3 regions of the Polaromonas sp. P1_A2 genome follow, and region 1 is predicted to be linked to each of the others. Evidence: predicted binding sites of a transcription regulator. Region 1 holds the regulator's gene; each other region holds the start of a gene.
What was found. Region 1 encodes sigma-54, which starts transcription at its own class of promoters, with help from an activator protein. Its sites were predicted from a motif close to TGGCANGNAANCTGCTTT; they were not measured.

Region 1 (3,255 bases):
GGCGGCCAAGGCCGCAACCCCCAGCCGCCTGGTGGCGCAGGGGCTGCAAAAATCCTACGGCAGCCGCAAGGTCGTGCAGGACGTTTCGGTGGCCGTGCAAAAAGGCGAGGTCGTGGGCCTGCTGGGGCCCAACGGCGCCGGCAAGACGACCTCCTTCTACATGATCGTGGGCCTGGTGCGCGCCGACGCCGGCGAGATTTCCATCGACGGCCAGTCAGTCGAGCACATGCCGATTCACCTGCGCGCCCGCCTGGGCCTGAGTTACCTGCCGCAGGAAGCCTCGATTTTCCGCAAGCTCACGGTGGAAGAAAACGTGCGCGCCGTGCTTGAACTGCAGCTGGACGCGAACGGCAAGCCGCTGGGCCGCGCCGACATCGAGTCGCGGCTCGATGCCCTGCTGCAGGACCTGCGGGTGGACCATTTGCGCAATTCGCCGGCGCCGGCGCTGTCGGGCGGTGAACGCCGCCGCGTCGAGATCGCCCGCGCCCTGGCGACCCAGCCGCGCTTCATCCTGCTTGACGAACCCTTCGCTGGCATAGACCCGATCGCCGTGATCGAGATCCAGCGCATCATCGGCTTCCTGAAGTCGCGCGGCATCGGCGTGCTGATCACCGACCACAATGTGCGCGAAACGCTGGGCATCTGCGACCATGCCTACATCATCAGCGACGGCCACGTGCTGGCCCAGGGCACGCCGTCCGAGATCGTGAACAACGCCGATGTGCGCCGCGTCTATCTGGGCGAGCACTTCAAAATGTAAAGATGGCTCCCCCCCTTTGTCGCTCACTTCGTGTAGCTCCCTCCCCCCTCGAGGGGGCGGCGCCTGCGGCCTGGCAAAGCCAGATCCGCGGCCCCCGCTCGCACTTTTTCTGCGCTTCCTTCAAAGCTCCTTGACATGAAGCAGGGCCTCTCGCTCCGCGTCTCGCAGCATCTTGCGCTGACGCCCCAGCTGCAGCAGTCGATACGCCTGCTGCAGCTGTCCACGCTCGAGCTGAGCCAGGAAGTCGAGCAGATGCTCGACGAAAACCCGTTTCTCGAGGTGTCGGACGAAACCGCAGTGCGCGAGGAGTTCGGCCTGGAGCATGTCAACACGCCGGTCAGCCAGGACAGCCGCGAGTTTGAATCGGCCGCCGATGCAACGGCCGGCGGCGGCGCGGAAGACGCGGGCCTTTCAGCGGCCGGCGAGGCCGAGGTCAGCGCGGAACCCAAGCTCGAGGAAAGCTGGGAAGGCGACGGCACGGTGGAGACCACCCCCGACGACAGCGAATGGGGCAGCGATGCGCCTGCGCGCAAGAACAACAACGAGGAAAGCGAGGCCGAGGCCTCGGACCTCACGGGCGGCCATGAGTCGCTGCAAGACCATTTGCACCGCCAGTCGCTGGGCCTGCGCCTCTCAGAGGAAGACCGCGCGGCCCTGCATTTCCTGATCGAGTCGCTCAATGACGACGGTTACCTCGAAGACAGCCTGGCCTCGCTCGCGGCCGGCCTGGCCGGCGGCGACCTGGAACAGGCCGAGGACCTCGAGCAGCGTTTTGCCATGGCGCTCAAGCTGCTGCACCACATGGAGCCGGCCGGCGTGGGCGCGCGCAACCTGGCCGAATGCCTGGGCCTGCAGTTGCTCGACTGCAAGGACTGCGAGGAAACCCGCGCCGCCATTGCCGTGTGCAAGCATCCCATGGAGCTGCTGGCCAAACGCGACGTGAAGCGCCTGTCCTACCTGTGCGGGTTCACCGAAGCCGCCATCAAGGGCGCGATCGCCGTGATAGGCCGGCTGGACCCCAAACCCGGGCGCCGCTTCATCAACGTGGAACGCAACCTGATCGTGCCCGACGTCATCGTCGTGAAGTCGGGCCGGGGCTTCAAGGTCACGCTCAACGGCGACGTGATGCCGCGCCTGCGCGTGCACGACATCTACGCCAATGCCCTCAAGCAGCACAAGGGCCAGGACGGCCAGGCGCTGCAGCAACGCCTGCAGGAGGCGCGCTGGTTCATCAAGAACATCCAGCAGCGCTTTGACACCATACTGCGCGTGAGCAGCGCCATCGTCGAGCGGCAAAAGAGTTTCTTCACGCACGGCGAGCTCGCGATGCGCCCGCTGGTGCTGCGCGAAATCGCCGACGAACTGGGCCTGCACGAATCCACCATTTCACGCGTGACCACCGCCAAGTACATGGGCACGCCGTTCGGCACCTTTGAACTGAAGTATTTCTTCGGCTCCGCGCTGGGCACCGAAACCGGCGGCAACGCCTCGAGCACGGCGGTGCGCGCGCTGATCAAGCAGTTCGTCTCCTCCGAAAGCGCGAAAAAACCGCTCAGCGACAACCAGATTTCCGAGATGCTCAAGGAGCAGGGCATTGAATGTGCGCGCCGCACCGTGGCTAAATACCGTGAAGCCTTGCGCATCGCACCCGCAAATCTGCGTAAGTCTCTCTAAACCGCCTCATGAATCAACTCCAGTTATTTTTACCCTGCGCCGCGGGCGTCGAGGCCCTGCTGGCCGCCGAGGTGCAGCGCGTCACCGGCATCCAGGGCAAGGCCTGGCGCGCCGGCGTGCAATTGCAGGCCTCCTGGCGCGACGCGCTGCAGCTCAACCTGCACAGCCGCCTGGCGCAGCGTGTGCTCATCGAGCTGCAGCACAACCAGTACCGCGGCGAGCAGGACCTCTACAACGCCGCCGCCAACGTGGCCTGGGAGATCTGGTTCACGCCCAAACAGACCTTCAAGGTCGAGATCACCGCCCAGCACAGCCCGCTGACCAGCCTGAACTTCGCGGCGCTGAAGATCAAGGACGCGATCGCCGACCGCTTTCGCGCCAAGTTCGATGACGTGCGGCCCAGCGTCGACACGCGCTGGCCCGACGTGCGTGTCTATGTGCACCTGACGACGGACACCGTCACGATTTACATCGACACCTCGGGCGAGCCCCTCTTCAAGCGCGGCTGGCGCGAGGACAAGGGCGACGCGCCGCTGAAGGAAACCCTGGCCGCCGCGATGATTGCCGCCAGCGGCTGGGACCAGCTGTGCAAAACCGGTGTGCCGCTCTACGACCCCTGCTGCGGCTCGGGCACCATCGCCATCGAGGCCGCGCAGATCGCCTGCAACATCGCGCCCGGCATCAACCGGCGCTTTGCTTTCCAGAAGTATCTGCCCTTCCAGGGCCATGTGTGGGACGGCCTGCTGGACCAGGCCGAAGCCGCCATCACCGAGCCCACGGCACCGGTGTTCGGCAGTGACGTCTCTTTCCGCATGGTCGAC
Region 2 (3,255 bases), on a different contig from region 1:
TGGGTCGGGTGTATTGCGCCAAGCCATCGCCGGCCGGGCACGGCGCGCAAGCACCTCGCCAAAACGCCTGGCCTCGATCAGCAAATTCGCAACAGGCTGGTCGGCCAGATAGTTGTGTACGAACAGCAGGCTGTTGTGAGCATCCGTGAAGTCCGGCTGGAGCTCCAGCGCGCGGCGCGTGCTCTTCAGGGAGCTTTCAAGCTGCCCGAGATCCTGCAGGGCATTTCCGAGATTGCTGTGGGCCTGCGCGTAATCCGGTTTGATGGCCAAGGCCCGCCGGTGGCATTCAACCGCTTCGTCAAATTGTCCCTGTGTCTGAAAAACCGCGCCCATGGCGGTGAGCGATTCGGCGAAGTCAGGGTTGATCTCCAGCGCCTGGCGGTAACTCGCCACTGCGGCGTCAGTCTGGCCCAGGTCGGAAAGAAGATTGCCCAGGTTGTGATGGACCTCGATGAAGTCAGGCCGGATCTCTAAAGCCCGGCGATAGCTTTGCACTGCGTCCGTGAGCTGCCCCAGCGTGCGCAAGGTGGCGCCGAGGTTGTTGTGCGCCAGCGCATCATCCGGATCGGCCGCTACTGCCCGGCGAAAGCTGATGGCTGAATCTTTAAACCGCCCCAGTTTTCTCTGGACGGCTCCCAGGTTGTTGAGCCAATCCGCGTTGTGGGGATCGGTTTCCAGCATCCGGTGATAGGTGTCCGCGAGTTCATCAAATCGCCCAGACTGGCTCAGGACCTTGATCAGCTTGTCATACGCCTCGGTATAAGCTGGATCGATCTCCAGTGCGCGGCGATAGCTTGCCACCGCCGCTTCATCCTGCCCGAGCTCTTCAAGCGCCGCTCCGAGGGCGATTTCCGCCTCGCCGAAATCCGGCTTGAGCGCCAGCGCCTCGCGGTAGGCGGGGACGGCCGCCTCGTGCTGATCCAGCCGTGAATAAGCGGCCCCCAGGTTGAAATGGGCGCCGGCGGAGTCCGGTTTGTAGCGCACGGCGTTGCTGAAGGCCTCCAGGGCCTGTTGCGCATCGCCGCGGTCCAGCAAAATGGTGCCCCGGTTGAAGTGCGCCCGCGCCAGTTCGGGCATCAGGCTGACGGCCATGTCGTAGCACCGCAGTGCCTCTTCGGCTTGTCCTTGTTGTTCGAGCGCCATGCCTTGCTCCAGCAACTGCACGGCGGACGGCTCGGGGCTCGACCGGACAATTCCCGCGGCAGGACGTTCGGCTTTTGTGGCCCGATCAAATATTCCCATCCCTTACCTCTTCAATGTGTTGCAGAGCTGGCCGGCGATTTATGGATTGAAAACGGACCTTGCGCCTCATTGGACCCAGCAGGGGGAAAGTCCGCCATTGCTTCCTGAATGCGTCTCGAACAAGGGGGATGCCAACCTGCTCCCGAACTTGCTACATTGCTGGGGCAGCATTTTTATAATGCCACAATCGTGAAAAGCACCCGGAGGCCACATGGTATTGAGTTGGTTTGACGCTCGTGAAGCGAAGACGTTTGGCGAATCTCTCGCACGGTATTTCCTGGAGGGCATGCCTCCGGCCAACCAAATTGGGGACAAGGCATTTGCGCAGAAATCCACCAAGCTGCTCGGAAAAATGGCGGATCAGATTTACCATTTCAAAAGACAGCACAAACTAAATACCTACAAGAAAGCCCAGCTTGGCAATGCCTTCAAATGGAAGCTCAAGGATGCCGGTGTTGCGCCCGACTATACGGATGAACTGACCAAATGGTTGATCCGGCATATCGGGTGAGCTGGGTAATCGGCTCGGAGGCTCGCCGTCAATTTGGCTCAGGGGAAATAGAGTGACAAAAATGCCATTTCCGATGGCTTGAATTGACAAGAAGCGCTACAAGTAAGCCGGTTTTTTGCTCATTCCCTATGTCAAAGCCGCGAGTTCAGGGGCTAAGTCCGGTCTGGCACAGAAACTGCTCTAACCTGCCCGCTATCTGTGTTTGTTTGTTTTTCATTTAAGGAGCTTTTTATGAAGCGTTCTCTCCAGCAGGGTTTTACCCTGATTGAATTGATGATCGTGGTTGCGATCATTGGTATTTTGGCTGCGGTGGCCCTGCCGGCTTACCAGGACTACATGGTCCGCGCCAAGGTCTCTGAAGTTGTGCTGGCCGCATCTTCCGGCCGTACCGCTGTGTCCGAGACTTTCTCGCAAAAGTCCACGATGCTGCTGAACCAGGCTTCCATGGGTGTGCAGACCCAGGATTCGAAGTATGTTGCTTCGGTGTCCTATTCGGGTGTCAACTCCACGCAAGGTGACATCATCGTGACGTCCAAGAACGACACCGGCCTGTCTGGCGCTGCCAGCAAGACCATGATTCTGCGCGGCATTGGTAGCACCTCCACCGGCACTGTTGCCTGGAGCTGCGGTACCGACGGTACGTCCAACGCGATCCCCAAGAAGTACCTGCCAAGCTCGTGCAAAGACTTCTGATCGATTGATTGGATAAAAAGCCCCTTGGCATCGCCAAGGGGCTTTTTTCATTTTTGCGCATGATTCGAATCCGATACCTCCTGGCGGCTGCCTCCGTCTTTGTCGGTGTTCTTGTTGCCATCTACTGGCCGGGCTTGCACGGCAATTTCTTTTTTGACGACGGCCCCAGCATCACCCTCGCGGAGGGTGTGCGCCTTGAGACCTTGTCTTCGGAGTCCCTCCACCAGGCCCTGGCCAGCGGTGGTGCCGGCCCCTCGGGCAGGCCGGTCGCCCAGTTGAGTTTCGCGCTCAACCACTATTTCAGCGGACTCGATCCCTTTGTTTTCAAGGCGACCAATCTTGCCATCCACCTTGCCTGTGGATTCCTGGTGTTTGCCTTGACCCGGCGCCTGTTGGGCACCGTCAAGCCGCTGGCCCAGCAGCGCAATCTCCTGATCGCATCCGGCGCCGTGACCGCGCTGTGGCTGCTGCATCCCATCCAGCTGCTCCCGGTTTTGCATGTAGTGCAGCGCATGACCAGCCTGTCGGCCTTCTTTCTGCTCGCCGCGCTGTTGCTGCATATCCGCGGGCGGGAGCGCGTGGGCCGGGTGGCCGCCGCATGGCTCTTGCTGGCATGGGCTGTTTTCTGGCCGCTTTCCTGCCTCAGCAAGGAAAGCGGCCTGCTGTTTCCCGTGTTTGTGCTTGCTTGGGAACTGCTGGTGCGCAGGAGCGTAGTCGGGCACCTCGATCGCTTTGCGCGCGGGTTGACGGCCTTGACGGCCCTGCTCCTGGCGGCTGGATTGGCCTATGCGCTGTCCGCTCGCGGGCAA
Region 3 (3,255 bases), on a different contig from region 1:
GGCCCAGGCGGGCGAGGGCTGTTCGGCACGCGGGGCTGCCGCCTTGGCCGCCGACGCATCGCCCAGCACCCAGACGTCGGCGCTGCTGCCGCCGTGCTGCATGGAGGACATGTTCTCGTTCTTGCCGGCCAGCCGCGCCAGTCCGCCGGGCAGCACCTGCCAGGAGCCCTTGCCGTCGGCCACGGCAAACACGCGCAGCATGGCCGAGCGCGGGGAAATCCGCTCGCCCTGCCAGGTTGGCGTCTGCGGCAGCGGCAAATAGGCCTGCACCGTGTAGTCCTCGCCGCGGCGCACGATGCGGCCGGCCCATTCGTCGAGCGCGCGGCGCGACAGCGTGTGGCCTATCACCGACTCCATGCCCGAGCCCGGGTAGGTTGGCTTGATCACGCAGTTCTTGAGCTGGCCCAGCACATCCTGCAGCACCGCCTGCTCGCCACACCACCAGGTCGCCAGCGAGGGCAGGGCCAGGGTTTCGCCCAGCAGGTGTTCCGACAGCGCGGGCAAAAAGCCCAGCAGCGCGCTCGATTCAAGGAAGGCCGAGCCCGGCGTGTTGACCACCAGCACATTGCCCGCGCGTATCACCTGCAGCAAGCCGGGCACGCCCAGCGTGGAGTCCGAGCGCAGCTCCAGCGGGTCCAGGAATTCGTCGTCCAGGCGCTTGAGCAGGCCATGCACCGGCTCCAGGCCGCGCAGGGTCTTGAGGTAGAGCTTGTCGTCGCGTACCAGCAAGTCGCTGCCCTCGACCAGGGTCAGGCCCAGGAAGCGCGCGAGGTAGGCGTGTTCAAAATAGGTTTCGTTGTAAGGCCCCGGGGTCAGCAGCACCACGCGGCTTTCCTCGTTGCCGTCGGCCGGGCTCATGGCCTTGAGGCCGTCCACCAGCGCCTTGTAGGAGGCGGCCAGGCGCTCGACCTTCATCTCGCGGAAGGCTTCGGGAAACAGCAGCGAGATGGTCAGGCGGTTTTCCAGCAGGTAGCCTAGGCCCGAGGGTGCCTGCGTGCGCTGCGACACCACCGACCAGCGGCCGTCGGGGCCGTGGGCGATGTCGAAGGCGGCGATGTGCAGATAGGTGCCTCCGGCCGGCTGCACGCCCTGCATGCCGCGCAGGTAGCCCGGGTGGGCATGCACCAGCGCGCTGGGCAAGAGGCCTTTGGAGAGCAGCTCCTGCGGGCCGTAGATGTCGGCCATGACCCGGTCCAGCAGGCGGGCGCGCTGCTGGATGCCGGCCTCGATCTGTGCCCAGTCGCTGGCCGACACCATCATGGGGAAGAGGTCCAGCGCCCAGGGACGCTGCGGGCCGTTGGCGTCGGCGTAGACGTTGTAGGTCACGCCGTTGTCGCGGATCTGGCGGCGCAGGTTGGCGGTGCGGTGGTTCAGGTCGTAAAACCCGTCGGCGCCCAGGAAGTTGAAAAAGCGCGTCCAGTCGGGCGACAGGCTGTCGTCGGTGGCGGCGGCTTCGGGCGGGGGCGCGGCGGTTTCGGGGGCACCGGCCGCGCGCAGCGCGGGCTGGGCGGGCGCGGCCGTTTCCGCGGGCGCGGGGCCTTCGGAGACACGGCCCCGCAACTCGTCGAAATGGCCGGCTGCCGCATGCGGCGCCAGCGCGGCGGCCAGGGCGCAGGGAGATTCAAGCGCCTGGGCGGCAAAAAGGGACTGGGTGTTATTTTCCACGTGCTGCAAGTATGCCTGCGGCCCGCAGGCGCAAAGCCTCAATCAGGGGCGGCTTTCCCGCCAAATGGACGATTTATGCCGCTTGCGCATGCAATTGTTGCAGCCATAAGACAGGCTGATGGGCGCCGGGGAAGGCGCCCCCCAGCCGCCCTCAGCGCAGGTCCAGCGTGAACGGAAACTCCCGGCTGGGCAGCGCCGGCGCCACGCGCATCTTGCCGGGCGTGTGGCCCATGCGGAAAAAGCGCGTGAGGCGGCGGCTTTCGGCCTCGTACGAATTGACCGGCAGCGTGTCGTAATTGCGCCCGCCCGGGTGCGCCACATGGTATTGGCAGCCGCCCAGCGAGCGCTCCATCCAGGTGTCGACGATGTCGAAGGTCAGCGGCGCATGCACGCCTATGGACGGGTGCAGCGCCGAAGGCGGGTTCCAGGCCTTGTAGCGCACGCCGGCCACATATTCGCCGACGCGGCCCGTGCTTTGCAGCGGCAGGGCCCGGCCGTTGACGGTGATGACGTAGCGGTTGTCGTTCAGGCCCGTGACGTGCACTTCGATGCGCTCCAGCGAGGAGTCGACATAACGCACCGTGCCGCCGGCCGAGCCTTCCTCGCCCATCACATGCCAGGGCTCCAGCGCGCTGCGCAGCGTCAGCTCGATGCTGTTGGATTTGACCTGGCCGATGAGGGGGAAGCGGAACTCGAAATGCGGCTCGAACCAGGCCATGTCGAAGGCGTAGCCGGCCTCGCGCAGCTCGGTCAGCACGTCCTCGAAGTCCATGCGCACAAAGCCGGGCAGCAGGAAGCGGTCGTGCAGCTCGGTGCCCCAGCGCGTGACGCGGCCGTGGTAGGGCTTGTTCCAGAAGCGCGCCACCAGCGCGCGCAGCAGCAGCTGCTGGGCGATGCTCATGCGCGCATGCGGCGGCATTTCAAAGGCGCGCAGCTCCAGCAGGCCCAGGCGGCCGGTGGTGGAGTCGGGCGAGTACATCTTGTCGATGCAGAACTCGCTGCGGTGGGTGTTGCCGGTGACGTCGACCAGGATGTTGCGCAAGGTGCGGTCCACCAGCCAGGGCGGCATGTCGGCACCGTATTTCTTGCGGTTGTTCTCGATCTCGCGCAGGGCAATTTCGAGTTCGTAGAGCTGGTCGTTGCGGGCCTCGTCCACGCGCGGCGCCTGGCTGGTCGGGCCTATGAACATGCCCGAGAACAAATAGCTCAGCGAGGGATGGTTGTGCCAGTAGGCGATCAGGCTGCCCAGCAGCTCGGGCTTGCGCAGAAAGGGGCTGTCGGCCGGCGTGGCGCCGCCCAGCACAAAGTGGTTGCCGCCACCGGTGCCGGTGTGGCGGCCGTCGGTCATGAACTTCTCGGCCGACAGGCGCGTCTCGTGCGCGATCTTGTAGAGGAACTCGGTGTGCTCCACCAGCTCGCCCCAGTTGTAGGCCGGGTGGATGTTGACCTCGATGACGCCGGGGTCGGGCGTGACCTGCAGCATTTTCAGGCGCGGGTCGCGCGGCGGCGGGTAACCTTCGAGCACGATGCTCACGCCCAGCGCCTGGGCCGTGGCTTCCACCGCGGCCAGCAGGTCCAGGTAGTCTTCGA

Region 2: the regulator sigma-54 is predicted to act here: its motif matches at 1,918-1,935, upstream of AC1D09_RS18070 (pilin).
Region 3: the regulator sigma-54 is predicted to act here: its motif matches at 1,729-1,746, upstream of AC1D09_RS19560 (circularly permuted type 2 ATP-grasp protein).

What each region holds. Positions count from the first base shown of each region.
Region 1 is NZ_JBFTZI010000001.1:32,442-35,696, reverse strand. It holds gene lptB (LPS export ABC transporter ATP-binding protein) at 1-760, shown strand, start outside; gene AC1D09_RS00150 (RNA polymerase factor sigma-54) at 896-2,434, shown strand; gene AC1D09_RS00145 (THUMP domain-containing class I SAM-dependent RNA methyltransferase) at 2,443-3,255, shown strand, end outside.
Region 2 is NZ_JBFTZI010000004.1:437,639-440,893, forward strand. It holds gene AC1D09_RS18060 (tetratricopeptide repeat protein) at 1-1,143, opposite strand, end outside; gene AC1D09_RS18065 (hypothetical protein) at 1,454-1,753, shown strand; gene AC1D09_RS18070 (pilin) at 1,985-2,446, shown strand; gene AC1D09_RS18075 (tetratricopeptide repeat protein) at 2,455-3,255, shown strand, end outside.
Region 3 is NZ_JBFTZI010000005.1:204,711-207,965, forward strand. It holds gene AC1D09_RS19560 (circularly permuted type 2 ATP-grasp protein) at 1-1,665, opposite strand, end outside; gene AC1D09_RS19565 (transglutaminase family protein) at 1,817-3,255, opposite strand, start outside.